Regions from separate parts of the Bradyrhizobium sp. 604_D8_N2_3 genome, predicted to be linked through region 2. Evidence: riboswitches for the same ligand, from Rfam matches in the RefSeq annotation. Region 2 holds a riboswitch; the other holds the start of a gene.
What was found. Region 2 has a riboswitch for S-adenosylmethionine ahead of metX (homoserine O-acetyltransferase MetX). Riboswitches for the same ligand answer to the same signal wherever they lie in the genome.

Region 1: linked by a shared signal. The riboswitch ahead of AB7245_RS43310 (O-succinylhomoserine sulfhydrylase) and the one ahead of metX (homoserine O-acetyltransferase MetX) in region 2 are both predicted to bind S-adenosylmethionine.

Annotation. Positions count from the first base shown of each region.
Region 1 covers NZ_JBPWPM010000001.1:8,995,840-9,011,341, forward strand. The annotation lists gene AB7245_RS43265 (methylated-DNA--[protein]-cysteine S-methyltransferase) at 1-27, shown strand, start outside; gene AB7245_RS43270 (helix-turn-helix transcriptional regulator) at 123-962, shown strand; gene AB7245_RS43275 (VOC family protein) at 1,018-1,377, shown strand; gene AB7245_RS43280 (SRPBCC family protein) at 1,621-2,022, shown strand; gene AB7245_RS43285 (hypothetical protein) at 2,123-2,626, shown strand; gene AB7245_RS43290 (MATE family efflux transporter) at 2,623-4,068, opposite strand; gene AB7245_RS43295 (hypothetical protein) at 4,231-5,283, opposite strand; gene AB7245_RS43300 (PAS domain S-box protein) at 5,388-5,801, opposite strand; gene AB7245_RS43305 (2'-deoxycytidine 5'-triphosphate deaminase) at 5,916-7,052, opposite strand; SAM riboswitch at 7,133-7,212, shown strand; gene AB7245_RS43310 (O-succinylhomoserine sulfhydrylase) at 7,284-8,480, shown strand; gene AB7245_RS43315 (SGNH/GDSL hydrolase family protein) at 8,640-9,629, opposite strand; gene AB7245_RS43320 (SGNH/GDSL hydrolase family protein) at 9,642-10,421, opposite strand; gene AB7245_RS43325 (OpgC domain-containing protein) at 10,421-11,686, opposite strand; gene apaG (Co2+/Mg2+ efflux protein ApaG) at 11,867-12,259, shown strand; gene AB7245_RS43335 (Hsp33 family molecular chaperone) at 12,412-13,419, opposite strand; gene argF (ornithine carbamoyltransferase) at 13,676-14,599, opposite strand; gene AB7245_RS43345 (aspartate aminotransferase family protein) at 14,599-15,502, opposite strand, start outside.
Region 2 covers NZ_JBPWPM010000001.1:8,606,980-8,622,481, forward strand. The annotation lists gene AB7245_RS41365 (M23 family metallopeptidase) at 1-381, shown strand, start outside; partial or broken gene AB7245_RS41370 (hypothetical protein) at 477-731, shown strand; gene AB7245_RS41375 (hypothetical protein) at 815-1,081, shown strand; gene clpB (ATP-dependent chaperone ClpB) at 1,161-3,800, opposite strand; gene AB7245_RS41385 (MOSC domain-containing protein) at 4,042-4,830, shown strand; gene AB7245_RS41390 (NlpC/P60 family protein) at 4,956-5,642, opposite strand; gene AB7245_RS41395 (alpha/beta fold hydrolase) at 5,858-6,721, shown strand; gene metW (methionine biosynthesis protein MetW) at 6,781-7,443, opposite strand; gene metX (homoserine O-acetyltransferase MetX) at 7,459-8,661, opposite strand; SAM riboswitch at 8,753-8,832, opposite strand; gene AB7245_RS41410 (chorismate mutase) at 9,037-9,885, shown strand; gene AB7245_RS41415 (pyridoxal phosphate-dependent aminotransferase) at 9,922-11,016, shown strand; gene AB7245_RS41420 (prephenate/arogenate dehydrogenase family protein) at 11,013-11,951, shown strand; gene AB7245_RS41425 (DUF2125 domain-containing protein) at 12,063-13,247, opposite strand; gene AB7245_RS41430 (gamma-glutamylcyclotransferase) at 13,358-13,969, shown strand; gene AB7245_RS41435 (lysophospholipid acyltransferase family protein) at 13,966-14,739, opposite strand; gene AB7245_RS41440 (YdcF family protein) at 14,751-15,455, opposite strand.

The DNA of each region.
Region 1 (15,502 bases), 390 kb from region 2:
CCCGTTGCCCCACCGAGGCCCAGCTAAGGCGCGATCGCAATCGCACCTTAGCTTTGTTTTTTGGGCATGATCTTGTCGGACAACCGCTACACACTTGTCCGGATCATGCCTAGATGGGTGGCATGGATGCGACCACGCTGCTGACCACGCAATCGATGACGGTCTCGGAGTTTCGCTGCGATGCGGGACCGGACGACAAGCCGTTCGCGGAGTGCCGCACCGGCCATTCCATTGCGTATGTTCGCTCCGGCAGCTTCGGCTGCCAGTGCCGCGCCGGCTTCTTCGAGCTGGTGGCGGGCTCGATGCTGGTCGGCGCTCCCCGCGAGGAATACACCTGCACGCATGAGCATGTCAGCGGCGACGTCTGCCTGGGCTTCTTCTTCAGCGAAGACCTGGTCGATGCCCTCGGGGGACGACGCGAGATCTGGCAGGTCGGCGCGACACCGCCGCTGCCGGAGCTGATGGTGCTGGGCGAGCTCGCCCAGACGGCGGCAGATGGCAACAGCGACCTCGGTCTCGACGAGGTCGGTCAAATTCTCGCCGGCCGCTTCATCGATGTCGTCTCGGGCAAGGCGCGCAAGCCGGCCACGCCCACCGCACGCGACCGCCGCCGCGCAGTCGAAGCCGCGCTGTGGATCGACGCCAACTCGCATGCCGAGGTCGACCTCGAACAGGCGGCGCGGCAGGCGGGCCTCAGCCCGTTCCATTTCCTGCGGCTGTTCTCGGCCGTGCTCGGCGTCACCCCGCATCAATATCTGGTGCGCTCGCGGCTACGCCACGCGGCGCGGCTGCTGACAGATGATGACATCGCGGTCACCGACGTCGCCTATGACGTCGGCTTCGGCGATCTCTCCAATTTCGTCCGCACCTTCCATCGCGCCGCCGGCGTGTCGCCGACGAAGTTTCGGCAGGCGTCGAAGGGCGAGCGCAAGATTCTCCAAGAGCGCGCTACCCTCAACTGAATAGGGTCGTCTCCGGCGCGCGCCAGTCGCGGCGCGCTTTGCAATGGAGACGATCATGTACGACCACATCGGACTGCGTGTTGCCGACCTCGACGCCGCCACGCGCTTCTACACCGCGGTGCTTGCGCCGCTCGGCTACGCCCTGTGCTCGAGCGGCGACGGCTATGCGGGCTTCGGGCCGAAGGGCGAGCCGGCGCTCTGGCTGCACCTGAACAAGGGACGCAAGGCCGACGGCGCGCATATCGCGTTTCGCGCCAAGGACCATGATGCGGTCAAGGCATTCCACAGCGAAGGCTTGAAGAGCGGCGGCCGTGACAATGGCGGCGCCGGCCCGCGCAAGGACTATAGCCCGACCTACTACGCGGCGTTCCTGATCGATCCCGATGGCAACAACATCGAGGCGGTTTGCGTGTGAGCGTCGGCCGCCATCGCCTCACACGCTGTCATGCCCCGGCTTGACCGGGGCATCCAGTACGCCGCGGCTTCTCGATTCAATCACAGCGGCCTCTGGAATACTGGATCGCCCGATCCCGTCTCCGCCAAGGCTTCGCCGGGCCAAGAACTCACTTGGCCGCCGAAGCCTTAGCGAAGGCGGCAAGTCGGACGATGACGCCTGAGATGATGGCTCGCTTGTTTCTCCAAATTATAGGAATCTACCATGGCCTCCATCCACAACGACATTTCCCTCCCCGTCCCGGCCCGCGACGTCTGGGACGCCGTACGCGATTTCGGCGCGCTGCCTCAGCGGCTGGCGCCGGGCTTCGTCACCGCCTGCACGCTCGACGGTGATGCACGCATCGTCACCTTCGCCAATGGATCAGTGGCGCGCGAGGTGCTGGTCGATTGCGACGATGCGCGACAGCGGCTGGTCTACGCCATCAACAACGAGCGGCTCAGGCATTACAGCGCCTCGGTGCAGGTGATCGCCGAGGGCGAGGCGAGCTGCCGCCTTGTCTGGATCATCGACATGCTGCCGAACGAGCTTGCGGCTTACGTCCAGGGGCAGACCAAGGACGCCGTCGCCGCGATACACCGGGCGTTCCCGGCTGTGGCTGCGTGATCTTTCTCACAGAGCCCTGCCCTCGCCGACCCTAACCATGGCCGCGTGCGTCCGGTTGGCTCCGCTCTCCCGGCGGAGCCACGCACGCGAGGAGCAGGCCATGAGAGGTGCGGATAAGGTGATCTGCCAGGCGGCCGCCGTGCTGCTGCTATTTTCGATCTCGAGCGCGCCGGCAAAGGCGCAGTTCCTCGGCGGCGGAGGCGCCGGCGGCGAGGACATGATGACCCAGATGGCGCCGATGCTGGAGATGATGAAGGCGAAGATGGGCAAGCGCCGCTTCGCCATGCTGATGCAGACCATGGGTCCGATGATGAGCCGCATGATGGAGAACGGCGGCGGCGGGCTCGGCGGCATGATGGGGGGCGGCGGCAGCCTGAGTGGCGGCAATTTCGGCGGTGGCTTCGGCGCGCCGAACTACGGCGACTACACGCCGATGGGCGCAGGCGGCTACATGCCGACCGGAATGGGCGGCATGGGTGGCGGCGACATCATGGGTATGCTGGGTGGTTCCGGCGGCGGCGACATGATGGCGATGATTCCGCAGCTGATGCGGCTCGCCAATGTCGGCGGCGGTGGCGGCCATCGCCGCCACAGACACCGCTAGTCTGCAACGCCCGAAAGCGCAGGCCTGATCGCAGGTTTCGTCTCGCGCGGCCCCCAGCGTGTCAGCACCACGCTGGAGCACGAGAGCAGGCCGAGCACGACCATCGAGCTCGCGGCCAGCCAGAAGAAGCTCTGCGCGGTGGCATCATGCGTCGACAGCCACCAGCCGATCGCCGCGATGTAGATCAGGCGCGCGGTCTGCGCCAGCACCGGCCCGATCACCTTGGCCGCGCCCTGCGACGAGAAATACATTGTCGAGGCGAGCCCGATGAAGGCGTAGAACGGCGCCACCGTCGACAGATATTCATGGCTGGTCGCGCGCACGGTGGCGCTGTCGGTGAAGATGTTGACCCAGAGATCTGGGAACAGCGCGACGAGGCACGCCGGCGCGCCGACGGCGACGAACGCGCTCGCACCGGCGATCCAGGCGATGCGCCGGGCGCGCGCGATGCGCACCGCGCCGATCGCCATGCCGATCATCGGCACCGAAGCGATGCCGAACGAGAACGCGATCGAGGTCAGCAAAAATTCCAGCCGCGCGCCGATGCCGTAGCCGGCGAGGATCGCAGTGCCGAACTTTGCCAGCATGTGGGTGAAGATCGAGATCGTCAGCACCGATTGCAGCGGCGAGAAGCAGGCGATGGCGCCGACCTTCAGGATATCGAAGAACATCGCCCATTGAACGCGCAGCCCGCGCAGTTTCGGTACGATTCGGGCGCGGCCGGAGAACAGGTACCAGCCCATCACACAGATGTTCATGGAATAGGCGATCAGCGAGCCGGCCGCGACGCCGCGCATGCCGAACTGCGGCACGGGCCCGAGCCCGAGGCCCAGCGTGCCGCCAAGCACGACCTGCATGACCGCGGAATTCAGCATCAACAGCGAGGGCAGCTTCATGTTGCCAGTGCCGCGCAACACGCCGGCCATGGTGTTGAGCAGCCACGGCAGCACGGCCCCGCCAAAAAACACCTGTGTGTAGGCGACCGCATGCGTCAGCACATCCCCGCGGCCACCAAGCATTTCCAGCACCTTGGGCCCGAAGATCAGCATGCCCAGCATGAAGACGAGGCCGAAGGTGATGCCGATCAAGAGCGCATGCGCGGCGAGCGTGCCGGCGCGCTCGCGGTCGCCTGCGCCGAGCGCCCGCGCGATGGCCGACGCCACGGCGCCGCCCATTGCCCCGCCGGACATCGTCATGGTCAGGATCACTGTCGGAAACACCAGCGCCATTGCCGCCAGCGCCTCGACGCCGAGCCTGCCGATATAGGAGGTCTCCGCTATCACCACACAGGTGCCGGCCGACAGCGCGACCACGTTCGGCCAGGCGAGTCCGAGCAGCGTGCGCAGAATCGGCCCGTCCATCAGCGCGCTTCGTACCGGCCGCGGAGGCGGCGGCAACGGACGCTCTTGTTCATCGACCGGGATTTCGGCGATGTCGGACATGTCCTCTCCCGGGCGCAGGCCATTCGCGGCGCGGCAATGCGTAGGTGTGCCAATAAATTTCTTCGCGCGGAAGGCGCGGCGACAGGCTTAGCACGACAATTGCCGATTCCTCCTGCGCCGGATGCAGGCGTGCCCTGCGGCAGCGCATTTCAACAGATGGAATTACTCAATGGTCCACACCAGCGGCGGCTGACCGCCCGCTGTCGGGCGCAGGTGCACGCCGATGTGCCGCCCGCATCCGGCAGCGAGCCCCTCGAACAACCCTTCCAGCACCCTGGTGCAGACGCGATGATAGTCGGCGACGTCATCCATCAGCTTCCAGCTCTGCTGACGAAATTCAAACGTGCCTTCTGATGCCGTCGTCTCGGCAGCGTCATCCTGCGCGGCAAACAGAGCGTTCAGGAACGCTGCGAACTCGCTGGCGCCACCACGGCTCATAGACAGCGCCGCGGCGACCTCGTCAAAATACTGCATCCCGATCAGCTTGCCAGTGAGGTGCAGGAGATAGCCGGCGTCTTCGGGGCCGAACAATTGCACCATGACGGGCGCGGCGGTGCGCACATATTCCATCGCGTAGTTGCGGTAGGCCTTTTCCAGCCGCGGCTTCGGCCAACTCGCGACGGGCAAGGCAGGCGCGGCTTTAGCGTCGAACAACGGCGCTTCCAGATGGCGCGCGAACACCAGGCGTTGATCCAGCCCGAGCTGGTGGTCGTACTGATAATAATAGCCTTCGAGCCCATCCTGACCGTCGACGCTCTGCTTGGTGCAGACGAAGCCGAGCCTGGTATCGCCGAGCGCGACGCCATTGTTGGCGTGCCAGCCGCGCAGCATCGCGCGGCTGACCTCACCCGGCACGCCGCAGATCGCGGTGCCCTTCCAGATCCAGCGCGGCGGCGGATAGCGGATCCAGGCTTTGCGGTCGCTCTCATACATGTACTCGACATGCACGCCGCCGATCCAGTTGGAGAGATAATGATATTGCGCGGCGGCCACCGCCGGCGGCAGATGATTGAGACCGAGCTTTTCGAGCCCCGGCAGGAAGCGCTCCTGCTGCTGGCGGCGAAACACGCGGAAGACGAATTCGGCAGCATCCGCCGTGCCGCGCCGTGTGACGACGGTGAGGATGAGTCCGGTGAAATAGGCGTGATAGAGGTCGGCGACCGCGCGCCAGCGCTTCCATTGCGCTTCTTGTGCTGCGTCTGTTGCGGCGGTCATGTTCGCTCCCGATCGTTGTTTTGATCGAGTGTGTCACTGCGACCTGTACGAGGCAACCTGACGCTCAGGCAGAGCGCCCTGCACGCCAGCCCGTCAATTCCGCATCACGAATTTTGCGCAAGCCTGGCCCCACGCTCGCGCTCGACGCGTTCGGTGACGTCGCGCGCCATCGCGACCGATCCGACCACGGCACCACCGGCATCGCGCACCAGCGCGAAGGTCATCTCGATGTAGAGCTTGCGTCCGCTCTGGTGCAGCGCGCGGGTCAGCGTCGGCCTGCCCGCAAGCTTCATCGCCCCGGTGGCAAGCGCAGCTTCGAAGCCCTTCCAGTGCGCGGCGCGCAGATGTTCGGGAATGATCAGATCGAGGTTCTGGCCGAGCGCTTCGTCGGCGGAGAAGCCGAACAAGGCGGTCGATGCACGATTCCAGCGCGTGATGGTGCCAGAGCGATCCGAATAGATCAGCGCGTCCGCGACGTCGTCGAGGATTCTTGCGTCGAGTTCGGATTGAACACTCATCTCGCCACCTCGCATGCAGCCGGATTTCAGCTTGCATCCCGGCAGTAGTCAATCGAGGGGCTGCGGCGTACTGGATGCCCCGGTCAAGCCGGGGCATGACAGTAGAGTGTGGAGCTACACCCGAAAATGCTTCGATAGTTTGAGGCCCTGCGCCTGGTAGTTCGAGCCGATGCGCTGGCCGTACATCGCGTCGGGGCGCGCCAGCATTTTCTCGTAGACGAGACGGCCGACGATCTGGCCGTGCTCGAGAATGAACGGCACCTCGCGCGAGCGCACTTCGAGCACGGCGCGCGATCCCTGCCCGCCAGCTCCGGCATAGCCGAAGCCGGGATCGAAGAAGCCGGCATAGTGCACGCGGAACTCGCCGACCAGGGGATCGAACGGCACCATCTCCGCGGCGTAGTCGGGCGGCACCTGCACGGCTTCCTTGGAGGCGAGGATGTAGAACTCGCCGGGGTCGAGGATCAGGCTGCCGTCGGGACGCGCCGAGATCGGTTCCCAGAAATCCTCCACCGCATAGCCGGAGCGGCGGTCGACGTCGACGACACCGGTGTGGCGCTTGGCGCGATAGCCGACGAAGCCGTTGGCCTTCTCGCCGGAGAGGTCGACGGAGACGGCAACGCCGCCGGTGAGATCGGCATCGTCGAGATCGACGAGACGCTCGGTCGCATGCAGCGCCTCGAGCTCGTCGATGTTGAGGATGGCATCTCCGGTGCGGAAGCGTACCTGGCTCAGGCGCGAGCCCTCGCTGACCAGTACCGGAAACGTCTTCGGGCTGATCTCGGCGTAGAGCGGGCCGTGATAGCCGGCGCCGATCATGTCGAAGCGTCGGGTGCCGTCGGCGATGACACGGGTGAAGACATCGAGCCGGCCGGTCGAGCTTTTCGGGTTCGCGGCGGCGACGATCTCCGGCGGCAGCGCCAGGCTTTCCAAGAGCGGCACGATGTAGACGCAGTTGGTCTCCAGCACTGCGCCATCGGCGAGGCTGAACTCGTGCAGCTTTAACTCGTCGATGCGCTCGGCGACGGTCGCGCCGGGACCCGGCAGGAAGCTGGCGCGAACGCGATAGGCGATGTCGCCGAGGCGAAGGTCGAGGCTCGCCGGCTGGATCTGGCTTTCGACGAAGTCATAAGCGGGCAGGATGAGGCCCGCCTTCGCCATCGCCGCGATCATGCGGTCGGGCAGGATACCATTGGCGTCGGCGGCAACCGTGAAGCTCAACCGGGGGTCCTCGTCAGGGGTCAAATGCATCCGGACATGCGGGAAATAGCAGCCTTTTACGGCTATCCGATGGACGCCTTGACGGAAAGGCCATTGCGGAATATGAGCATCACTTATCCCGTGGTGATTTGAGCCGGCCGGCTTGCAGCCACGTTAAATAAGTCGCTAAACAGGCCGGGGACCTCTGTGATCCCGGCCCGTGGAAGTTATCCAGGCCGGTTTTTTTGTGACCATTTTCGATGGTCACGCAGAGGAGGTCCTATGTCGAAGTCCCCGGCGTCCACCACGCAATACCGTCCCGAAACCCGCCTGGTCCATTCCGGCACCCTGCGCTCGCAATATGGCGAGACGTCGGAGGCGCTGTTCCTGACCCAGGGCTACGTCTACAACAGCGCCGAGGAGTGCGAGGCGCGGTTCAAGGGCGAGGACCCCGGCTTCATCTATTCGCGCTATTCCAACCCGACCATCTCGATGTTCGAGCGCCGCATGATCGAGCTCGAAGGCGCCGAAGCCGCCCGCTCGGCCGCGACCGGCATGGCCGCGGTGACGACCGCGATCCTGGCGCCGCTGAAGGCCGGCGATCATGTGGTGGCCTCGCGCGCCCTGTTCGGCTCCTGTCTCTACGTCATTCAGGATCTCTTGCCGCGCTACGGCATCGAGACGACGCTGGTCGACGGAGCCGATCTCGACCAGTGGCAGCGCGCCTTGCGGCCGAACACCAAGACGTTCTTCCTGGAGAGCCCGACCAACCCGACGCTCGACGTGCTCGACATTCCAGGGATCGCCGAGATCGCGCACAGCGGCGGCGCGCGGCTCGTCGTCGACAACGTGTTCGCGACGCCGATCTGGCAGAGCCCGCTCGCGTTAGGGGCCGACGTCGTGGTCTATTCCGCGACCAAGCACATCGACGGCCAGGGCCGTTGTCTCGGCGGCATCATCCTGTCGTCGGAAGCGTTCATCGCCGAGCACATCCACAATTTCATGCGCCAGACCGGCCCGTCGATCTCGCCGTTCAACGCGTGGGTCCTGCTCAAGGGCCTGGAAACGCTCGGCGTACGCGTGCGCGCGCAGACCGAGACGGCGGGACGCATCGCCGACGTGCTGGCGAGCCATCCGAAGATTTCGCGCCTGGTCTATCCCGGCCGCGCCGATCATCCGCAGGCAGCTCTCGTGAAGAAGCAGATGCGCGGCGGCTCGACGCTGGTCGGCTTCGAGGTCAAGGGCGGCAAGCAGGGTGCGTTCCGCGTGCTCAACGAGCTCAAGCTTGCAAAAATCTCGAACAATCTCGGCGATGCCAAGAGCCTCGTCACGCATCCGGCGACCACGACGCATCAGCGCCTCAAGCCGGAAGACCGCGCCGCGCTCGGAATCAGCGAGGGCTTCATCCGCTTCTCGGCGGGGCTCGAGCATGCGGATGATCTGATCGAGGATCTGACTGCGGCGCTGGAGAAGGCGTGAGGGCTTCACGAGCTCGGAACGTAGGGTGGGCAAAGCGACTTGTCCGCCGTAGCTCGAAGAGCGAAGGCGGAAGCGTGCCCACCATTCACGATCATATCGCCGATAGATGGTGGGCACGGCGCGCGAAGAGCGCGCCTTTGCCCACCCTACGGCACCGAGCTACATCGGCCGATACGTCCGCACGTCGGCGGGCACGTTGACGCCGAGCTTGATCTGGCCGACGGAGCGGATGATGTCGTCGCCGAGGATCTGCGCGAAGCAGGCATAGCCCCAATCGTTCATATGCAGGCCGTCGGCGATCACGAAACTCTCGACCGGGATCGATTGATTCTCGTGCCAGTCGCGCATCACCTCGAAGCGGGGGAAGATGCCGACGTGACGGAGCTCGGCGACCTTGCCGAGCAGGTGCACCATCTTGCCGGCGCTCTCCTTGCGCTGGTTGACGGCCGGCGAATATTGCGGATCGACCAGCACGATGTCGGCGCCGCCAGCGGCCTGGATGCGGGAGATGCCGTCCTCGACCATCTTGGCGGTGTCACCGGGATCGAGATTGCGCAGCACCGCATTGGTGCCGACCTGCCAGATCACGAGATCCGGATGCACGTCGATCACCTCCTTCTGGAGGCGCTTCATCATCTCGGGCGCGTCCTCGCCGCCGACGCCGGCGTTGATGACGGTGATGTCGGCGGTCGGATATTGCCGGCGGAGCTGCGCGGCGAGACGGTTCGGATAGTTGAAATCGGGCGAGCTCGCGCCATAGCCTGCCGTCGACGACGAGCCGAACGCGACGATCACGACGGGTTTGCCGGCGACGAGCTTGCCCGCGACATGCGGCAGCGAGCCCATCGCCTTCGAGCCACCCTTCGGCGTGAGGCAGGGCACGCGGCTGAAAATGTCCCCGGCGGATTTCGCGACCTGCTTCACCTTGTCGATGGCGCGGGCGGTCACGCCGCGCTGCTCGTGGGACGTCGCGGCGACGGTGGTCTGGGAAGGCGAAGCGGAAGCCGGACTAGCGGCCTGCTGCGGCGCGGGCGTTGCCTGCGTGGCCTGCGCCTGCACTGGTGCCAGCGACACCGGCGTCAGGAGCAGCAGAGCCGCCGCGGGCGCAGCCAGCCATGCAGTCAACCAAAAAGGGCGGAGAGAACTCATTAACGCTAGACCTCAATTTTGCTGCTGGGCCGGCCCCAGATGGGCTGCGTCGATCACAAACTGTGCCAACGCCCGGCCAAGGCAGTCATGGACCTGTTTCGCCAGCTCTGGCCCGCGGGACGGGCTGAACAGGTCGAACTGACCCTGATCATTCCACTGCCGCATGATCGCGAAACGGTCGAACAGCGGGATGTCATGCTCCTGCGCCACCACCCGCATATTGTCGAGATAGGGCGGCACCGAGATCATGGTTTCGGTACGCGGGCTGTACTGCAAGTTCATCAACACGACGTCAGCCCCTGCTTTTTGCAGCGCGGAAACCCCTTCGGTTACCGCCCCGCGAAAATCATCGGGATCAATCGCTCGGATAGCATCCACAGTCCCGGTCTGCCAGATGACCAAAGTAGGCCTTTTTGCTTCCATCAGCTTAACGAAGGTGGCGGCCGCCTCCTCGGCCGTCTTCTTGCTCTGTATTTCTACGGAGACGTGCACGGTCTCCGACGGCAGCAGCCTGTCCTGCAGGATGGCCTGCATGCGCGCCGGATAGGAGCTGTCCTCCGAGGCCGGAATCGTGGTCGAACGGCTGCCGATGACGAGGATTTCGAGCGGTTTGCCGGCCTTGATGGCATCGGCGACCCTCGGAAGCTGGCTTTCAGTGGTGAGCAGATAGGATGGCAATTCGCAGGCCGGGGGCGCGGCCGGAGCAGCCGGCACGGCATCGCCCGCGCGCGCCAGGGGCGCGGCGAGGTTACCGCACAGCAGGACCAGGCTCAGGAGAACCTTCGCCTTCATCAGCCCCCTCCCGCCAGATCGGCGTTGCCGACGGCGTTTTTGGTTTTCGCACCGCTCTTGTCAGCCACGCGCTTGTACCACGAAATCACCCATGCAACGCCCCACATGATCAGGATTCCGGAGAGACTAATCAGCGCATGCATGGCTGCGCCGCCGGAGACTTCGGCCAGGATGAAATGGCCGGCGAAGGCGAGGAAGACGCCGAGACAAAAGATCTCGAGGGAATGCTGGCCGCAGAGGATCAGCGGCCGCAGCCAGGGCGATTTCAGGCCCGGCCATTCCCGGGGCAGGAAGCGAACGGTGAGCGCGGCGAACGCCAGGAAATGCGTGAAGCGCAGCACGTCGAGATCGGCCTTGTCGATCGGATACATCCACTGCTCGAGCCGCCTCGGCATGAAGTGGGAGAGCTGCGGCACATACCAGGTCAGCGTCACGTAGAACGCCGCGACGAGATAGGCGATCGATATCCACATCGTGACGCGGGACGCCAGGATGCGCGACATGCGTCGCGCACCTCCGAGCGCACACCATGCACCGAATACGAAAAGCAATTGCCAGGCGAAGGGATTGAACGCCCAGAAGCCGTTCGGATAGGCCGACAGATAGAGGTCGTATTCCCAGGTCACCGCGTAGAGCACGACCGAGAGGCCGAGCGTCACGTCGGGCCGCCATTTCATCAGCCACAAGATCAAGGGCAGCGCCAGCATCAGCACGATATAGAGCGGCAGCACGTCCATGTTGACCGGACGAAAGCGCAGCAGCAGCGCCTGCACGATCGTGACATCGGGCTGCTTGAGGAAATCCATGATGCCCATCTCTTCGGTGTAGAGCGGGTTCTCGAACCTGGTCGCAACGTAGGAGATTTCGGCGAGGAAGATCGTGAACAGAAAGACGTGGGCGACATAGATCTGCCAGACGCGCCGCAGGATGCGCGCGGTGGCGACGACGAAGCCGCTTTCGAGCATGGCACGACCGTAGACGAACGCCGCGGTGTAGCCGGAGATGAAGATGAAGATCTCGGTGGCGTCGCTGAAGCCGTAATTGCGGATCGTGAACCAGGTCAAAAGGCTCGGCGGCAGATGGTCGACGAAGATCAGCCACAGCGCGAGCCCGCGGAACAGGTCGAGCCGGAGCTCGCGCTCGCCGATGGCGGGCAGCGTGATGGCCGGCGCGGCGGAGCGCGGCTTCGCCTCCGCAGGTCTGGCCTCCGCAGGCTTGCCGGTTCCCGCGATCGTCGATCCCGTCACTTGGTCGGCAATGGTCATCGGGGGTTCGAAACCCTTCCGCAAATCGCGACGTGTCATGGAGTGTACAGGTCCGGCCGTCGTCTCGCAAAGCGGCCGGATCACATTGGGTCTACTTCCTCGGCAATTCTGGCGGCACGATGTCACCAAAACCGCCTGCGGGCGTTGGTTCCCGGCCGGGTTTTCGTTATGATGGCCGCCATGTATCGCGCCGTGACCCGCCAGATCGAAGTGACCGTCGAGCCGAACTTTGTTCCGGAGCAGTCGTCGGCTGACCGCTCCCGCTATTTCTGGTCCTACACCATCGTCATCACCAATTCCGGCGACGAAACCGTGCAGCTGAAGACGCGGCACTGGATCATCACCGACGCCACCGGCCGCCAGCAGGAGGTCAGGGGCGAGGGCGTCGTCGGCGAGCAGCCGACCCTGGCTCCCGGCGAGCGCTTCGAATACACCTCCGGCGTGCCGCTCGCGACCGCCTCGGGCTTCATGACCGGCCGCTACCAGATGGTCAGTGAAAGCGGCGAACGCTTCGAGATCGACGTGCCGACGTTCTCGCTGGACAGCCCGGACAACAAGCGGGTGTTGAATTAGCCCGGTGCCGTAGGCGCCGTAGGGTGGGCAAAGGCGCAAAGCGCCGTGCCCACCATTCCAAACGTGGCGCATAAGATAGTGGGCACGCTGCGCTTTGCCCACCCTACGACTGGATTGCTTCGCTGCGCGCGCAACGACGGAGGATGCGACGCCTACGCGTCTTCCACGCCGGCCTCGTGCGGCGTGAACTGGTACACCGACGAGCAGAACTCGCAGGTCACGACGACCTTGTCGTCCTTGACCATGGCGGCGCGGTCGTCGGGCGAGAAGCTCTTCAACATCGCACCAACCGCGTCGCGCGAGCAGGAGCATTGCGCCTTCAGCACCAGCGGATTGAACACGCGCACGCCACGCTCGTGGAACAGGCGGAACAGCAGCCGCTCGCCGGAGAGTTCGGGGTCGATCAGCTCGACGTCCTCGACGGTCTCGACCAGCGAACGCGCCTCGACCCAGGCGTCGTCTTCGGCGACAGCATGCACCTCCGCGCCTTCGGGCGCATCGCCGGGATGCAAATCGGCCTGCCGCGCGCGCTCGGGCGCCTTCGGCAGGAACTGCATCAGCATGCCGCCGGCGCGCCAGCGATGCTTGCCGCCGTCGTTCGAGCGCCACTCCTCGCCGACCGCGAGACGCACGCGCGTCGGGATCTGCTCGGAGCGCAGGAAATATTCGTGGGCGGCATCTTCCAGGCTGCCGCCGTCGAGCGCGACCAGACCCTGGTAGCGGCTCATGTCGGGACCCTGGTCGATGGTCATGGCGAGATGACCGTTACCGAGAAGCGTGCCGGAATCTTTTGTCTCGCCGAGGCGCTCGGCATCGTAGCGCGCATAGGCGCGCAGGCGATCCGGCGCCATGTAGTCGACGACCAGGAACGACACCGGACCGTCGGTCTGGGCCTGGAGGATGAAGCGGCCCTCGAACTTCAGCGCCGAGCCGAGCAGCGTCGTCAGCACGATGGCCTCGCCGAGCAGCTTGCCCACGGCAGCGGGATAATCGTGCTTGGTCAGGATCTCGTCGAGCGCGGGACCGAGCCGCACGAGGCGGCCGCGCACGTCGAGTGCGTCGACCTCGTAAGGCAGCACGGCGTCATCGATGGGAACCGCTGATGGTGCGCGAACCGGGCCTTCAGGCCCGGTATTCATGTCAGGGGATTGGGAAACCATGGCGCTTTATCTGGGGTCGATGGAGGAAAATGGAAGAGGGCTCAAGGGTGGTGTGTTCCGGATGCACTTATGATCGCTCAGGATCCTGCAAATTCGATGTCGTCCCGGCGCGCGCAAAGCGCTGATACGGGACCCATAGCCACAGGATTACGCGATAGCCCGCGTAGCCCGGATGGAGCGTAGCCCAATCCGGGACCACTCCAACTGCGGACACAAACCCGGATTTCGCTGCGCTCCATCCGGGCTACAAGTGAGATTACTTCACCGCGTCAAAGCACCAGGCCAGAATGCCCTTCTGCGCATGCAGGCGGTTTTCGGCCTCGTCGAACACGACCGATTGCGGGCCGTCGATCACTTCGTCGGTGACCTCCTCGCCGCGATGGGCGGGCAGGCAATGCATGAACAGCGCATCGGGCTTGGCCAGCGACATCAGCTTCGAATTGACCTGATAGGGCTTGAGCACGTTGTGACGGTGCTCACCTTCCTTGTCGCCCATCGACACCCAGGTGTCGGTGACGACGCAGTCGGCCCCCTTCACGGCGGCCTCGGGATCGGTGCCGAGCACGATCGGCGCGCCGGTGGCCTTGATGAAGTCCCGCATTACCTTTTTCGGCGCAAGCTCCGGCGGCGTCGCGACATTGAGCTTGAACTTGAAGCGCTCGGCGGCATGCGCCCAGGACGCCAGCACGTTGTTGTCGTCGCCGGTCCAGGCCACCGTCCTGCCCTCGATCGGGCCGCGATGCTCTTCGTAGGTCATGAGGTCGGCCATCACCTGGCAAGGGTGCGAGCGCCGTGTCAGGCCGTTGATGACGGGCACCGTCGCATATTCCGCCAGCTCCAGCAGGGCCTCGTGATTGAGGATGCGGATCATGATGGCGTCGACATAGCGCGACAGCACGCGCGCCGTGTCGGCGATGGTCTCGCCGCGGCCGAGCTGCATCTCGGCGCCGGTCAGCATGATGGGCTCGCCGCCGAGCTGGCGCATGGCGACGTCGAACGAGACGCGGGTGCGCGTGGAGGGACGCTCGAAGATCATCGCCAGCGTCTTGCCTTCCAGCGGCTTCACCGGCTGGTGCGCTTTCTGCTTCGCCTTCATGGCGGAGGAGGCCGCGAGCATGCTCTTGAGCTCCGACAACGGGAGCTCGTTGATATCCAGAAAGTGCTTCGGGGACTTGCTCATCAGCTCGCCGCCCGCTTGGTCTGACTGGACGAGATCGCGGCGCAGGCGCGCTCGAGCCGCCCGACGCTGTCCTCGATTTCGGCTTCGGTGACGATCAAGGGCGGCAGGAAGCGCACGACATTGTCGCCGGCGCCGACCGTGAGCAATTTTTCGTTGCGCAATGCCGCGCCGAGATCGCCTGATGGCACCACGGCCTTGATGCCGATCAGAAGGCCTTCGCCGCGCACTTCGCTGACGATGTCAGGATAACGATCGATCACGGAGGCGAGCTTCTGCTTGAGCAGCAGCGACATCTTCTGCACGTGATCGAAGAAGCCGGGCTTGAGCATGACGTCGAGGACGGCGTTGGCAGCCGAGATCGCGAGCGGATTGCCGCCGAAGGTCGAGCCGTGCGAGCCGGGCCCCATGCCGGCAGCCGCGTCCGCGGTCGCCAGCACCGCGCCGATCGGGAAGCCGCCACCGAGCGCTTTGGCCAGCGACATCACGTCAGGCGTGACGCCGGTGCGGCGATGCGCGAACAGATCGCCGGTGCGGCCCATGCCGGTCTGCACCTCGTCGAACGCGAGCAGCAGGCCCTTCTCATCGCAGAGCTGGCGCAACGCCCTCAGGAAGGCGGGCGTTGCCGAACGCACGCCACCCTCGCCCTGGATCGGCTCGATCAGGATGCCGGCGGTCTGCGGACCGATCGCCTTCTTGACGGCGTCGATATCGCCATGCGGGACCTGGTCGAAGCCGTCCATCGGCGGGCCAAACCCTTCGAGATATTTTGCCGAACCGGTCGCGGCGAGCGTTGCCAGCGTGCGGCCGTGGAAGGCGCCTTCGAAGGTGATGATGCGGTAACGTTCCGGATGACCCTTGGAGAAGTGATGATGGCGGACGAGCTTGATCACACCTTCCAGCGCT
Region 2 (15,502 bases):
AAGGTCGGCCCCGAAGGCGGCTACGGCAAATATATCCGCATCAAGCACTCCAACGGCTACGAGACCGCCTACGGCCACATGTCGGCCTTCGCCAAGGGCATGGAGATCGGCAAGAAGGTGCGGCAGGGTCAGGTGATCGGCTTCGTCGGTTCGACCGGCCAGTCGACCGGCCCTCACGTCCACTACGAAATCCTGGTCAACGGCCGCTTCGTCGATCCGCTGCGCGTGAAACTGCCGCGCGGCCGTTCGCTGGAAGGCACGGTGCTCGCGGGCTTCGAGAAGGAACGCGACCGGCTCGACGCCATGATGAGCGGCCGCAACGGCGCCATCGCCCGCATTTCGGACGCAACCGGCGGCCCGTTGCAGGTCACCAACCGCTGATCCCTAACCGGCCGAAATCGACCGGACATCTCTGGAAAACATGATCTGGATGCGACGTCGTTTCACGGCGTTACAACGTCAAGTTTCGTTTGCCAAAGCGGCATCAAGGCATCGCGCGCGGGAGCGACGGCAGGCTGATCGTGGCGGAAGTGGGCGCCAGGCGACTAATCGAGATCGCGCCGGACAGCGGCAAGGTCACCGAGATCGCTGCCAATCTTCCGATCGGGCTGATGGGCGCACCCGGGGGCCTGCCCAGCAACATCCCGACTGGCGTCGCCATCGGCGCCTCCGGCGTCATCTACTTCTCCTCCGATATCGAGAACGCGATCTACAAGGTCACCAGGAAGTAGCGCGGAGGAAACCAGCCCGGTGGAACCGGCACACGCGTTTCCCGGTTAAATGCTGACGGAAGCCGACCAACAGGAGGATCCCCATGCGGCGCCTCTCACGCGACGATGTCGTCAAGACCGTGGATCGAGCCGACGAAGTCACCATCGCCCAGATCATCGGAACCGGCGCGACGGTCGAGGAACTCGCCGAAGCCCAGGCCTGGCTCGCCAATGACGAGCCGATGATCAATGATTTGCGCCCGCTGGCGCACGGACGCGTGCGCGAGCTTGTCGACATCCTGTCGGAGCTCGATGAGGACAGCGACGAGCAAGGTCCAGCCGAACCCGGCTCAACATCCGCGGTCAACTAGAGCGAACCTCGTCAAAGCAATTCGCCCCGGAGAGTTGGCCTCTCCGGGGCGATTTTTCGTTTTGCAGTGAGCGCGACGATCAGTTCAATTTCCGCTTCGACACCGGCGCCTCGAACTGGGCGATCTCCGCGGTCTGCGGCGCGTTGCCGTTGAAGGTCAGCACGTTGCCTGCGGCGGAGATCGCGACCGTGTCGCCGTCCCTGATATCGCCAGCCAGAATCATTTCGGCGAGCGGATCCTGCACGTAGCGCTGGACCACCCGCTTCAGCGGCCTTGCGCCGTAGGCGGGATCCCAGCCTTTGGCAGCGAGCCAGTCGCGGCCGGCGGCATCGAGCGTCAGCACGATCTTGCGATCGGTCAGGAGCTTTTGCAGCCGGGCGAACTGGATCTCGACGATCCGGCCCATCTCGCTCCTCTGCAGGCGGTGGAACAGGATGATCTCGTCGACACGGTTCAGGAACTCGGGCCGGAAATGCCCACGCACCATTCCCATCACCTGTTCACGCACCGCTGAGGTGTCTTCGCCCTCCGGTTGATTCACCAAATACTCCGAACCGAGGTTCGAGGTCATGATGATCAGCGTGTTGCGGAAATCGACGGTGCGACCCTGGCCATCGGTCAGGCGGCCGTCGTCGAGCACCTGCAACAGGACGTTGAAGACGTCAGGATGCGCCTTCTCGATCTCGTCGAACAGCACCACCTGATAGGGCCGGCGCCGCACCGCTTCGGTGAGCGCGCCGCCCTCGTCATAGCCGACATAGCCGGGAGGCGCACCGATCAGCCGCGAGACCGAGTGCTTCTCCATGTACTCGGACATGTCGAGGCGGACCATCGCGGTCTCGTCGTTGAACAGGTACTCCGCCAGCGCCTTGGTCAGCTCGGTCTTGCCGACGCCGGTCGGCCCCAGGAACATGAACGAGCCGGTCGGCCGGTTCGGGTCCTGCAGGCCCGCACGCGAGCGGCGCACGGCGGTCGCGACCGCACGCACGGCCTCGGCCTGGCCGACGACGCGCTTGCCGAGCTGCTCCTCCATCTTCAGGAGCTTCTCCTTCTCGCCCTCCAGCATCTTGTCGACGGGCACGCCGGTCCAGCGCGACACCACCTGCGCGATGTGGTTGGCGGTGACCGCCTCCTCCATCATATCGCCGGAGCCCTCACGCGCCTCGATGTCCGCGAGCTGCTTCTCGAGCTGCGGGATCCGGCCATAGGCCAGCTCGCCGGCCTTCTGGAATTCGCCGCGTCGCTGTGCGTCGGCGAGATCGACACGCAGCGCGTCCAGCTCTGACTTCAGCTTCTGGGCGTTGGAGAGCTTGTTCTTCTCCGCGCTCCAGCGCGACGTCAGGGCCGCGGATTTCTCTTCGAGTTCGATGAGCTCCTTCTGAAGCCCCTCGAGACGGGTCTTGGAGCCGAGATCGCTCTCCTTCTTGAGAGCTTCCTGCTCGATCTTGAGCCGGATGATCTCGCGGTCGAGCGAATCCAGCTCTTCCGGCTTGGAATCGACCTGCATCTTCAGCCGCGCGGCCGCCTCGTCCATGAGGTCGATCGCCTTGTCCGGCAGGAAGCGGTCGGTGATGTAGCGGTTGGACAGCGTCGTCGCCGCCACGAGCGCGGAATCGGTGATCCGCACGCCATGGTGCTGCTCGTACTTATCTTTCAACCCGCGGAGGATCGAGATGGTGTCCTCGACGGAGGGCTCGCTGACGAAGATCGGCTGGAAGCGCCGCGCCAGCGCCGCATCCTTTTCGACGTGCTTGCGGTACTCGTCGAGCGTGGTGGCGCCGATGCAGTGCAGCTCGCCGCGCGCGAGCGCGGGCTTGAGCAGGTTGGATGCGTCCATCGCGCCGTCACCCTTGCCGGCGCCGATCAGCGTATGCATCTCGTCGATGAACAGGATGAAATTGCCCTCGCTCGCGGTGACTTCCTGGAGCACGGCCTTCAGCCGCTCCTCGAACTCGCCGCGGTACTTCGCACCCGCAATCAGCGCGCCGAGATCGAGCGAGAGCAGCTTCTTGTCCTGGAGGGTCTCGGGCACGTCGCCGTTGACGATGCGCAGCGCGAGGCCCTCGGCGATGGCGGTCTTGCCGACGCCGGGCTCACCGATCAGCACGGGATTGTTCTTGGTCCGGCGCGACAGCACCTGGATGGTGCGGCGGATCTCCTCGTCGCGGCCGATGACCGGGTCGAGCTTGCCGTCGCGCGCAGCCTGGGTCAGGTCGCGGGCATATTTCTTCAGCGCGTCATAGGCGTTCTCGGCGGTCGCGGAGTCCGCCGTGCGGCCCTTGCGCAGCGCCTCGATCGCAGCATTGAGATTTTGCGGGGTGACGCCGCCCTTGGCCAGGATCGTGCCGGCCTCGCTGGTCTTTTCCAGCGCAAGGCCGAGCAGCAGCCGCTCGACGGTGACAAAGCTGTCGCCGGCCTTCTCGCCGGCCTTTTCGGCGGCGTCGAAAGTGCGGGCGAGCTCGGGCGCCAGATAGATCTGGCCGGCGCCGCCGCCGGAGACCTTCGGCACCTTGTTGAGGGCGTCCTCGGTCGCCTTCAGGATGGCGCGGGAATTGCCGCCGGCGCGGTCGATCAGCCCGGCAGCGAGGCCCTCATTGTCGTCCAGCAGAACCTTCAGGACGTGCAGGGTCGAAAACTGCTGATGCCCCTCGCGTACCGCAAGCGATTGCGCGGACTGAACGAAGCCCCTGGAGCGTTCGGTGTACTTGTCGATGTTCATGTCTTTTCTTTCCCTCGGCCTGCCCCTGGAGCCCTCTAAGGCACTCCAAACGGCATCTTCATTGGGTTTCCGCTGGACGCGTTGACGTTCCTCAACCGGCAGCGGTCGTTATCAGCCGGCGCTGGCGCCGGCCTGACCCAGATGTGGGAAGCTTGGCCTCGGATCGGAAGAGGCGCGTTCACAATTTCGTGCACGGGTCCGCCTGCTTGGCGCCAGCAGGTCGAATCCCTTAAGTAGCGACATGACAGCCAGCCAGACCGCCGAAATCACCGGCCTTTACCGTTACCCGATCAAAGGCCTGACGCCGGAATCCCTGCCCCGGGTCCCCCTGCGGACCGGCCAGACCCTGCCCGCCGACCGCCGCTACGCCATCGAGAACGGACCGAGCGGCTTCGATCCGGAGGCGCCGGCCTGGAAGCCGAAAATCCAGTTCCTGATGTTGGCACGCAATGAGCGGCTGGCGTCCCTCGACAGCCGGTTCGAGGACGCGACCAACCGCCTGACCATCCGCAAGGACGGCCAGATCGTCGCCAGCGGGAACCTCGAGACCACTGCCGGGCGCGCCGCCATCGAGGATTATTTCACGGAGAATTTTCAGCCGGAGCTGAAGGGCCCGCCAAAAGTTCTGTCCGGCCGCGACCACAGCTTTTCCGACGTCGCCCGCAAGGTCGTGTCGATCATCAACCTCGGCAGTGTCCGGGCGATCGAGACCATGCTCGGCGGCGCCGCAGTCAATCCGCTGCGCTTCCGCGCCAATCTCTACGTGAAGGGCTGGCCGGCCTGGTCCGAGCTCGAGCTCGTCGGCGAGACGCTGGCGATCGGCGAGGCCCGGCTCAAGGTGGTCAAGCGCATCGTCCGCTGCCCGGCGGTCAACGTCGATCCCAAGACCGCGCAGCGCGATCTCGAGATACCGCCGACGCTGTCGCGCAATCTCGGCCACATGGATTGCGGCATCTATGCCGAGGTCATCGCCGATGGCGAGATCGGCGTCGGTGACGCGATCGCGGTGGAAGCGCCGAAGCTGGTGTGAGCCGTCCGCCGCTGCCGTAGTGTGGGCAAAGCGAAAGCGTGCCCACCACTCCGGTCCATCTAACTCCGTTGCACCGCCGGTGGGCACGACGCTTGCGCGCCTTTGCCCACCCTACGGCTCCGTCGTCAGTTCGGCATCACATACGCATAGATCCGGCCGCGCGAGACCGGCGCCTCGCGAACACGATTGCCGTTGTTGCCGGAAATCATGATCGGATTGCCCTGCGCGTCCACGCCGGTGATGATGCCGACATGGCCGCCCCGGCGACCGCGCGACATGACCGCGATGGCGCCGACCTGCGGACCGGAGACACGCGTGCCGTAGCGCGCGAACGAGCTCGCCATGTCGGAGCCGGTGCCCTGATGGCCGGTGTGCTGCAGCACCATGTTCATGAAGCGCGCGCACCACAGGCTGCCGCGCCCGGTCGGATTGCCGCCGATATAGCGACGCGCCTCGGACACGAGGCCGGATCCGCCGCCGAAGCCGCCACCGCTATTGGCCATTCCAGGATTGGTCATTCCGTTGTTGGCCATGCCGCCGACATTGGCGTTCGGATTGTAGCTCGCCTGGGTGTCGGCGAAGCCGCTCGCCTGCAACTGCGCCGCGCCGCGCTCGAAGCGCGAGCTGCGGGCATGGTGGCGATAATGACGGTAATGATGATGTCTGGCGTGATGCACGTAAGCGTGCCGCTCTGCGCTATGACGATGATGCGGCCGCGCTGAGGCCGGAGAAACGAACGCGGCAACCGCCGCGAAGAAAATCGCCAGCGCGACAACACAACGCGACAGGCGAGACGCAAACAACTCCAACATACTTCATCCTTCTTGACACCCCACTTCCCCAATCGGCCCGTGCGATGGCCGGCATCCGTCTGGCCGTTAAGCCGCCGGATGTGGCGAGAAAAAGACGCCACGCCCGCGAATAGCTGCGATGATTTTGTGCCGGTGCTGGCTTGAGGCTGCCGCATTGCGGACAACAACGTTAACTGCAATTCTCCAAAGGCGGCTTGAAGAGAGGGAAACAGTTAATGCCCCACGCCACGACCAGAGACGACGTCCGCATCTATTTCGAAGAAGCGGGTCAGGGAACGCCGATTATTTTTCTGCATGAGTTCGCGGCCGACTACACCAATTGGGAGCCGCAGATGCGCTACTTCTCGCGCAGCCATCGCTGCATCACCTATTCCGCGCGCGGCTACACGCCGTCGGACGTGCCTGATGGCGAGGTCTACACCTACAAGCATTTCTACACCGACGCGCTCGCGGTACTCGATCATCTCAAGATCGAGCGCGCGCATCTCGTCGGCCTGTCGATGGGCGCCTATTCGTCACTCCAGATCGGGTTGAACGCGCCGCAGCGCGCGCTGTCGATGACGCTGGCCGGCGTGGGCTCAGGATCGGAGATCGAGAATCTCGACAACTGGCGCAAGCAGTGCCGCGCCAACGCCGAGCAGTTCGAGACGCTCGGCTCCGCCGAGGTCGCAAAGGTCACGCGCGAGGCGCCGAGCCGGATTCCCTTCCTGGTCAAGGATCCGCGCGGCCATGCCGATTTCTACGCCGCACTGGCGCGCCACGATGCCAAGGGCTCCGCGAACACGATGCGCGGCTTCCAGGGCGGCAGGCCATCGATCTTTGCGATGACCGACGCGATCAGAGGCGTAGCGACACCGGCGCTGATCATCTGCGGCGACGAAGACGATCCCTGCGTCGGAGCAAGCCTGTTCCTGAAGAAGCACCTGCCCGCGGCGGGCCTCGCGATGTTTCCGAAATCCGGCCACGTGCTCAATCTCGAAGAGCCCGCGCTGTTCAACGAGAGCGTGGAGCGGTTCGTGACGCTGGTGGAAGCCGGGCGCTGGCCGGTGCGCGATCCGCGGTCGCTGGCGGCGCATTAGACTGCCAGCCGCTGTCATTCCGGGATGCGCCGACAGGCGCAGGCCCGGAATGACGGCAGCTACTTCCCCTGCCCGCGCGTGAGCAAGAACACACCCTGCTCGCCGAACATGTTCCACACCCACCACGGCAACCGCAGCCGCAATGGACGGCCGTAGAGATCCAGCGCCTCGGCGCGCTCCATCTTGACGTCGATCGCGTCGCAGAGCTCGACGAAATCCTTGATGGTGCAGAAATGGATGTTGGCGGTGTCGTACCAGGTCGCCGGCAGATTCTCGGTGCGCGGCATGTGGCCGCCGACCAGGAGCTGGAGCCGCATCTTCCAGAAGCCGAAATTCGGGAACGACACGATGGCGCGGCGGCCGATGCGCAGCAGATTCTCCAGCACGACCCGCGGCTGCCGCGTCGCCTGCAGCGTCTGCGACAGGATGACGTAATCGAAGGCGTCGTCGGGATAATTGACGAGATCGGTGTCGGCATCGCCCTGCACCACCGCGAGGCCCTTGGCGACGCAGCGATTGACGCCCTCGCGCGACAGCTCGATGCCGCGCCCGTCGATGCCGCGGGTCTCCAGAAGCTGGAGCAAATCGCCCTCGCCGCAGCCGACGTCGAGCACTTTCGAGCCGGGCTTGACCATCTCGGCGACCAGCAGATGATCGGCGCGAAACTGGCCTGACTGCTCCGTCGCAACGCCGCCCAGCGGCAGCACTTCCTGCACAGACATCGCTAGCCGTCCTTGTCAGTCAATCCTGCCGGTGAGCCCGCGCGCCTTCCCTGCCGATTGCAGGAAAGCACGGGCGATATCGAAGAATTCTGGCACGTCGAGCAGGAAGGCGTCATGGCCGCGATCGGTCTCGATCTCGGCGAACGACACCCGCGCGCTCGACGCGTTCAGCGCATGCACCAGTGCGCGCGATTCCGCGGTCGGGAACAGCCAGTCGCTGGTGAAGGAGACCACGCAGAAGCGCGTCTCGATGCCCGCGAACGCCTTCGCCAGCACGCCGCCATGGTCGCCGGCGATGTCGAAATAGTCCATCGCACGGGTCAGATAGAGATAGGAGTTGGCGTCGAACCGCTCGACGAAGGACGAGCCCTGGTAGCGCAGATAGCTCTCGACCTGGAAGTCGGCGTCGAACGAGAACGTCGGCAGCTCGCGGTCCTGCATGCGGCGGCCGAACTTGCGATGCAGCGCGGCGTCGGAGAGATAAGTGATGTGCGCGGCCATCCGTGCCACCGCAAGTCCGCGATGCGGATGGATGCCCTGATCCGTGTAGCGGCCGTTGTGCCAGTCGGGATCGGCCATCACGGCCTGGCGGCCGAGCTCGTGGAAGGCGATGTTCTGCGCCGAGTGCCGTGTCGAACAGGCAATCGCCAGCGCGGAGTACACGCGCTTGGGATAGGCCGCGGTCCATTGCAGCACCTGCATGCCGCCCATCGAGCCGCCGACCACCGCGAACAACGTGTCGATGCCGAGCCGGTCGATCAGCATCGCCTGCGCGCGCACCATGTCGGGAATGGTGATGACGGGGAAATCCAGGCCCCACACCTTGCCGGTCGCGGGATTGATCGAGGCCGGCCCGGTCGAGCCCATGCAGCCGCCGATCACGTTGGCGCAAATGATGAAGTAGTGCTGAGGATCAAGAGGTCGGCCGGGACCGACCAGCGTCTCCCACCAACCCGACTTGCCGGTGACGGGATGCACGTTGGCGACATGCTGATCGCCGGTCAGCGCATGGCAGATCAGCACCGCGTTGGAGCGATCAGCGTTGAGCTCGCCATAGGTCTGGTAGGCGATCTGGAACGGGGTGAGATCGATGCCGCAATCGAGCCGCAGCGGCTGCTCGGCGCCGAACTGCGCGACCTGCGAATTCGGATGATCCGCCTCATGCGACCGGTCGTCGGCACTGATCGCGGGACTCGGCACAGACTTGACGCCACCCATCTCTGACATCGCCCTCGTTTGCGATCAGACGTTCGATCGCAGTGACATCAGGCCATGAAAAACCCGGCCTGAACGATAGGTTCGGCCGGGATCGAAAGGGTCCCCGGCCTGTTTAGCGAGTTTTTTAACGTGGCTGCAAGCCGGCCGGCTCAAATGACCACGGAACAGGCAAAACCTACTGTCTTGGGCGGTTTTCGTCAAGTCGCGGTCCGGATTAGCCAAATTCGTCTCTGTCACATCAGCCCAAAAGGACGTCATTTCTCTTTGCTTTCGCCGCCCCGACTGCCTAATCAGGATATCGATCGCAGCGGATCCGAACCTACCAGCTTGCCTGGCCGATCCGCATTGGAACGCCTCTCAACAGTCCAGTCAGATATGTCCCACCGTCCGCCCGCGCCACCATCGCTCCAGGAATTGCGCAAGGAGATCGACGCGATCGACGAGGGCATGCATCGTCTCCTGATGCAGCGCGGCGACATCATCGACCGCCTGATCCAGGTAAAGCAGACCCAGGAGGTCGGCTCGGCGTTCCGCCCGGCGCGCGAGGCCGCCATGATGCGTGACATCGTCCAGCGTCATCGCGGCATCCTGCCGCTCGACACGGTCGAGAGCATCTGGCGCGTCATCATCTCGACGTTCACTTACGTCCAAGCGCCGTTCTCCGTGCATGCCGACATCTCGGTGAGCGAGCCGGCGATGCGCGATTCCGTGCGCTTCCATTTCGGCTTCACGGTGCCTTACGTCGCGCATTTCAGCGCGCAGGCCGCGGTCGAAGCGGTGGCGAAGTCCAAGGGCGATCTGGCGCTGGTCTCGGCGACCTCGAGCCGCACGCCATGGTGGCTGGAGCTGGAAGCGGACGGCGCACCGAAGATCATCGCGCGGATGCCCTTCGTCGAGCGCGCCGACCATCCGGCCGCGCTGCCGGTGTTCGCGATCTCCCGCGTCGCCGACAGCGCCGTGGTGACGGAGGTCGAGACCTTCAGCGTGCGCGTGTCCGGGTGGAACGCCGAGGTCGCGCGGGCGCTGTCGCCGCTCGCCGAGATCGTGGCAGTGCCCGATACCGCCTTCGACGGCGCAGCGCTGCTGGTCTCGGTCACGAGCGCGACCAGCATCGACAAGATCAAGGCTGCCCTGATCGAAGCGGGGGCCTCGGTGCGCTCCACGGCCCTCGTCGGCAGCCACGCAACGCGCTATACGGTGCCCTCGACCGGGTCGAAATCGTAGATCGCGAACCGCCTAAAGCTACTTCCGGAGTTGAAGATGTCCCGCCCCGTGCCGAATCCCGGCATTCTCGATATTGCGCCCTACACGCCCGGCAAGAGCCCGGTGGCTGAGCCGGGCCGCAAGGTGTTCAAGCTCTCGGCCAACGAGACGCCGTTCGGGCCCTCGCCCAAGGCGATCGAGGCGTTCAGGAACGTGGCGGCGCATCTGGAAGACTATCCGGAAGGAACCTCGCGCGTGCTGCGCGAAGCGATCGGGCGCTCTTTCGGGCTCGACCCCAACCGCATCATCTGCGGCGCCGGCTCGGACGAGATCCTCAATCTGCTCGCCCACACCTATCTCAGCCACGGCGACGAGGCGATCTCGACCACGCACGGCTTCCTGGTCTACCCGATCGCGACCATGGCGGTCGGCGCCAAGAACGTGGTCGCGCAGGAGACCAACCTCACCTGCAATGTCGACGCCATCCTCAAGGCGGTGACGCCGAAGACAAAGCTGGTCTGGCTCGCCAATCCCAACAATCCGACCGGCACCTATGTGCCGTTCGACGAGGTCAAGCGGCTGCGCGCCGGCCTGCCGTCGCACGTGCTGCTGGTGCTCGATGCCGCCTATTCCGATTACGTCTCGCGCAACGACTACGAGATGGGGATCGAGCTCGTCGCCACCACCGAGAACACCGTGGTGACGCACACCTTCTCCAAGATCCACGGCCTCGCCGCGCTGCGCGTCGGCTGGATGTTCGGTCCGGAGCACATCATCGACGCGGTCAACCGCATCCGCGGTCCCTTCAACGTGTCGACACCGGCGATGTATGCCGCGGTCGCAGCGATCGAGGACACTGCGCACCAGGCGATGTCGAAGCAGTTCACCGAGACCTGGCGCAACTGGCTCTCCGAGGAGATCGGCAAGCTCGGACTGAAGGTGACGCCCGGCGTCGCCAATTTCGTGCTGATCCACTTCCCGGAAAATGGCAAGACCGCGGACGAGGCCGACGCGTATCTTACCAAGCGCGGGCTGGTGTTGCGCGCGCTGAAGAACTACCGCCTGCCGCATTCGCTGCGCATGACCATCGGCACCGAGGAGGCCAACCGCCTCGTCGTCGAGGGCCTGCGCGACTTCATGGCCGGCAAATGAGCACCACACCGCACTTCCAGCGCGTTGCGCTGATCGGCTTCGGCCTGATCGGCGGCTCGATCGCGCGCGCTGCGAAGCTCCAGGGCTTGGCCTCCGAGATCGTCACCACCGCGCGCTCGGAGAAGACGCGCGCGCGGGTGCTGGAGCTCGGCATCGTCGACCAGGTCGTGGCGACCAATGCGGAAGCGGTGAAGGATGCCGATCTCGTCATCCTCTGCATTCCCGTCGGCGCCTGCGGGCCGGTGGCGCAGGAGATCGCTGCGCATCTCAAGCCGGGCGCGATCGTCTCCGACGTCGGCTCGGTCAAGGGCGCGATCGTCAGGGACATGGCGCCGCATCTGCCGAAGACCATTCATTTCGTGCCCGCGCATCCCGTCGCCGGCACCGAGCATTCGGGTCCCGATTCCGGTTTCGCCGAGCTCTTCATCAACCGCTGGTGCATCCTGACGCCGCCGGAAGGCGTCGATGCGGCGGCCACCGATCGTCTGCGCGCGTTCTGGGCGGCGATGGGCGCCAAGGTCGAGATCATGACGCCGGATCATCATGATCTCGTGCTCGCGATCACCAGCCACCTGCCGCATCTGATCGCCTACACCATCGTCGGCACCGCCGACGAGCTGGCGCAGGTGACGGAGTCCGAGGTCATCAAGTTCTCGGCCGGCGGCTTCCGCGACTTCACCCGCATCGCAGCGTCCGACCCGACGATGTGGCGCGACGTCTTCCTCGCCAACAAGGAAGCCGTGCTGGAGATGCTCGGCACCTTCACCGAGGATCTCGCCAAGCTCACCCGCGCGATCCGGCGCGGCGACGGCGAGGCGCTGTTCGACCACTTCACGCGCACGCGCGCCATCCGCCGCGGCATCGTCGAGATCGGCCAGGATTCGGCAGCGCCGGATTTCGGCCGGCCGCATGCGCAGCTCGGCAAGAAGCCGTAGCACCCCTCTCGCCTTCGTCATTGCGAGGAGCGTAGCGACGAAGCAATCCAGACTGTTTCCGAAGAGGAAGAGAAAGTCTGGATTGCTTCGCTTCGCTCGCAATGACGGGGATCAATACAGCGGCGGGATCTGCCCGACCTTGACCGGGCCGAGCAGCACGGCACCGTCGACGAACTTCAGCGGGAAGCTCCTCGCCTTCTTGCCTTCAAGCGTGCTCTCGGTGCCGATCGAATTGATGCCGGCCGCAACGCCGGCATTGGCGTTCTGCTTGATGACCTTGCCGAGGCCGGGAACGGCGCGGTCGAGGGCGCCGAACAGATTGTTGAGGTCCTGCGACTTCACGCCCGGCGCAACGCGGTCGAGGGTTGCCTGCGGCACCCCCTCCTCCAGCATCTTCTCGATGCCGAGCGCCGGGATCACGCGCTCGAGGCCGGTCACGGTCATCTGCAATTCGCCGTCGAGTCGGCCATTGGCCGAGAGGCCGAGCGTGCCGGCCGCAACCGCGATCATCTCGCCCTGCTGGACGCGCGACTGCACGATCTCGATGTGACCGCCGGCGGCCTGGATCTCGCGGAAGCGTTGCGGCCACGGCTTTGGGGTGAGGTCGGAGAGGCCCGTGATCTTCGCACGCGTATCCGCCTCGAACGGCTCGGCGAGCAAGGGATGAACGCCCTGGATGCTGCCCTGCGCGACGTGCAGCACGGTCTCGATCACAGGATGATCCGACCGCGACCCGTCTGCGAGGCGACCGTGCAGCTCGACCTGCTTGGCGCGCGCGAGCGGCACCTGCACGCTGCCGTCGAGACGATTGATGACGGGATCGTCGAACACGATGGAGGCGCGATCCGGCACCGCCGGCAGGCCGAACACGCTGCTGCGGCCCTTGCTCCAATTCACCACGAAGGTGTTTTGCGTGACGCCGTCGGTGAGCGTCGCCGGCGCGGAGAATTCGGCGATGACGCGCTTGGGATCGTAGACCTGGGCGACGACCAGGATGTTGTCGAGCTTCGCCGTGAACGGCGTCTTGCTGGCGTTCTGCGACACCAGGGCGACGCTGGCGCCGGAGCACTGGACCTCGAAGCGGAACGGGAAGCCGGCGATCGAGCGCTTGGCGCAATCATAGATGCGGCCGGACTTGGCCTCCTGCGCCCGCCAGGCGTCTGCGGCGATTTCGGCCTGCGAGGCCGCATAGAACCAGAAACAGCTCCACGCGACGGCGAGGATCAGGAGGATAATGGGGGCGATGAAAAGGCCCCAACGGGGGCGGCGGCCTGTGGCAACGGTCATATCTGACATGCGGCGACCCTTTGACCCCAGATTTTGTCAAATGTAAGCGGGGTTCGGCCGCGCCGAAAGGCCGAGAATTCGCTTCGCTTGGGGGCGTCGTTCTGGTAGCCGTGCCCGAAATGTCGGAAATCACCCTCCCCTCCGTCACCACAGCCAAGGGCGACCTCTGGGTGTTCGGCTATGGCTCGCTCATGTGGCGGCCGGGCTTCGAATTCAGGGAACGCGTCCCGGCGCGGCTGGTCGGCGAGCACCGCGCGCTGTGCGTCTATTCCTTCGTGCATCGCGGCACGCCGGAGCAGCCGGGCCTGGTGCTCGGGCTCGACCGCGGCGGCGCCTGCCGCGGCATTGCTTTTCGCGTCGCCGAGAAGGACCGCGCCGACGTCGTCGCCTATCTGCGGGCGCGCGAGCAGGTCACCTCCGTCTATCGCGAGGTGATGCGCTCGGTGTGGCTTGAGAACGATGCGCGACAGCGCGTCTCCGCGCTCGCCTATGTCGTCGATCGCGGCCACGTCCAGTATGCCGGCCGGCTGTCGCTCGCCGACCAGCATCGCCATGTCGTCCAGGGTCATGGCCAGTCCGGCGCCAACCGCGACTACGTGACGGCAACGGTGAAGGCGATCGAGGCCGAAGGTTTTCGCGACACGCAATTGCATCAGCTCGCGACCATGCTGCACGGTGATGCGCATTCGCTGCACGCGCCGGCTCCCGCAGAAGATCGAGAGAACCGCTAGCTCTGCGACGGCGCGTAGCTCGGCGACGAGCCGATCAACTGCTCCTGCTCTTTCCGGCCCGCTTCGACGAGGCGGCCGGTCGCGTCTTCGATGGCGGTTTGCACGCGCGAGAGAAACTCGTCTTTCGGAAGGCCTGATGGCAGCGGATCGAGGAACTCGACCACCAGCGTGCCGGGATAGCGCATGAAGGTGCGGCGCGGCCAGAACAGGCCGGAATTGAGCGCGATCGGCAGGCACCGCACGCCGCAGGACGAATAGATCTGCGCAAAGCCGGTCTTGTAATCGGGCGCGGCGCCGGGCGCCCGGCGTGTGCCTTCCGGAAAGATCACGAGCTGCCCGCCTGCGCGCACCGCGTCGCGCGCCCGCCGCGTCATGTCCAGCAGCGCCTTCACGCCGGCCTTGCGGTCGATCGCGATCATTCCGGTCTTGACCAGGAACTGGCCGAAGACCGGGATCTGCATGAGCTGACGCTTGAGGATGAAGATCGGACGGTTGAAGAAGCCCGGCAGCACGAACGTCTCCCAGAACGACTGATGCTTCGCCGCGATCACCAGTGGCCCTGCCGGAATCTTCTCCAGCCCACGGAATTCGACCTTGATGTTGCAGATCACGCGCATCAGGAACAGCGTCGCCTTCGCCCACCATTGCGCGATCGTCAGCATGGCGCGCGGCGGCAATGCGAAGGTCGGCAGCGCCACGATCGCGAGGCATACGAGCACGGCGTAGAACAGCACGTTGAACAGGAGCGAGCGCAGGAAAATCAAAAACATCGATGGTCCGATCAATTGGCCTGTGCCGTGGCGGGCCGCTTCGGCGCCACGCCAGCAGGCTGCTCCGACATCTCGGGGGAAAGGTCAATCCCGAAATCCTCCAGCCGCACCCTCAGCTCGGCGGCGATGTACTTGACGTATTCGGACAAGAGCAGCCGCAAGGTGGAGGCCGAGGTCCACCACGGCTCCTCACGCCATTTTTCGCCGACCACCGCGAACGGGATCAGCGTGGTCTCGGGCATCGCATGCGAGAACTCCACCAGCGCGCGCGGCATGTGATAGTTCGAGGTGACGACGATCAGCGATCTGAAGCCGCGCCCCTCGGCCCAGCGCCGCGCTTCCGCCGCGTTGCCGCGGGTCGAGACCGCAGTGCGGTCGAGATCGACACAGCAATGCATGAAGGACTGGTTCTCCGGCAGCGTCCGGGAAATGTCGCTCGCCGTCGAGGTCGGGTGCACGCCGGAGATCAGGAGCCGCTTGCCGTAGCCGGCCGCCAGGAGCTCCATCGCATCCGACACCCGCGAGGAGCCGCCGGTCAGGACCACGATGCCGTCCGCCTTGCGGTCCGGCGCGATCTCGGCGCCGCGCAATTGCGCCAGGAAGGCGATGAAGCCCGCCGCCGCGCCGACGAAGACGAACGCGATCGTCGATACCAATGCCGCGCGCAGCCAGCCGCGCGGCAATTTCGGCGATCGATCGTCGGTCGGCAAGGTCATATGATGTCGGTGATCCCTTCCCCGGATGATTTTAGGACGTTTTGAGG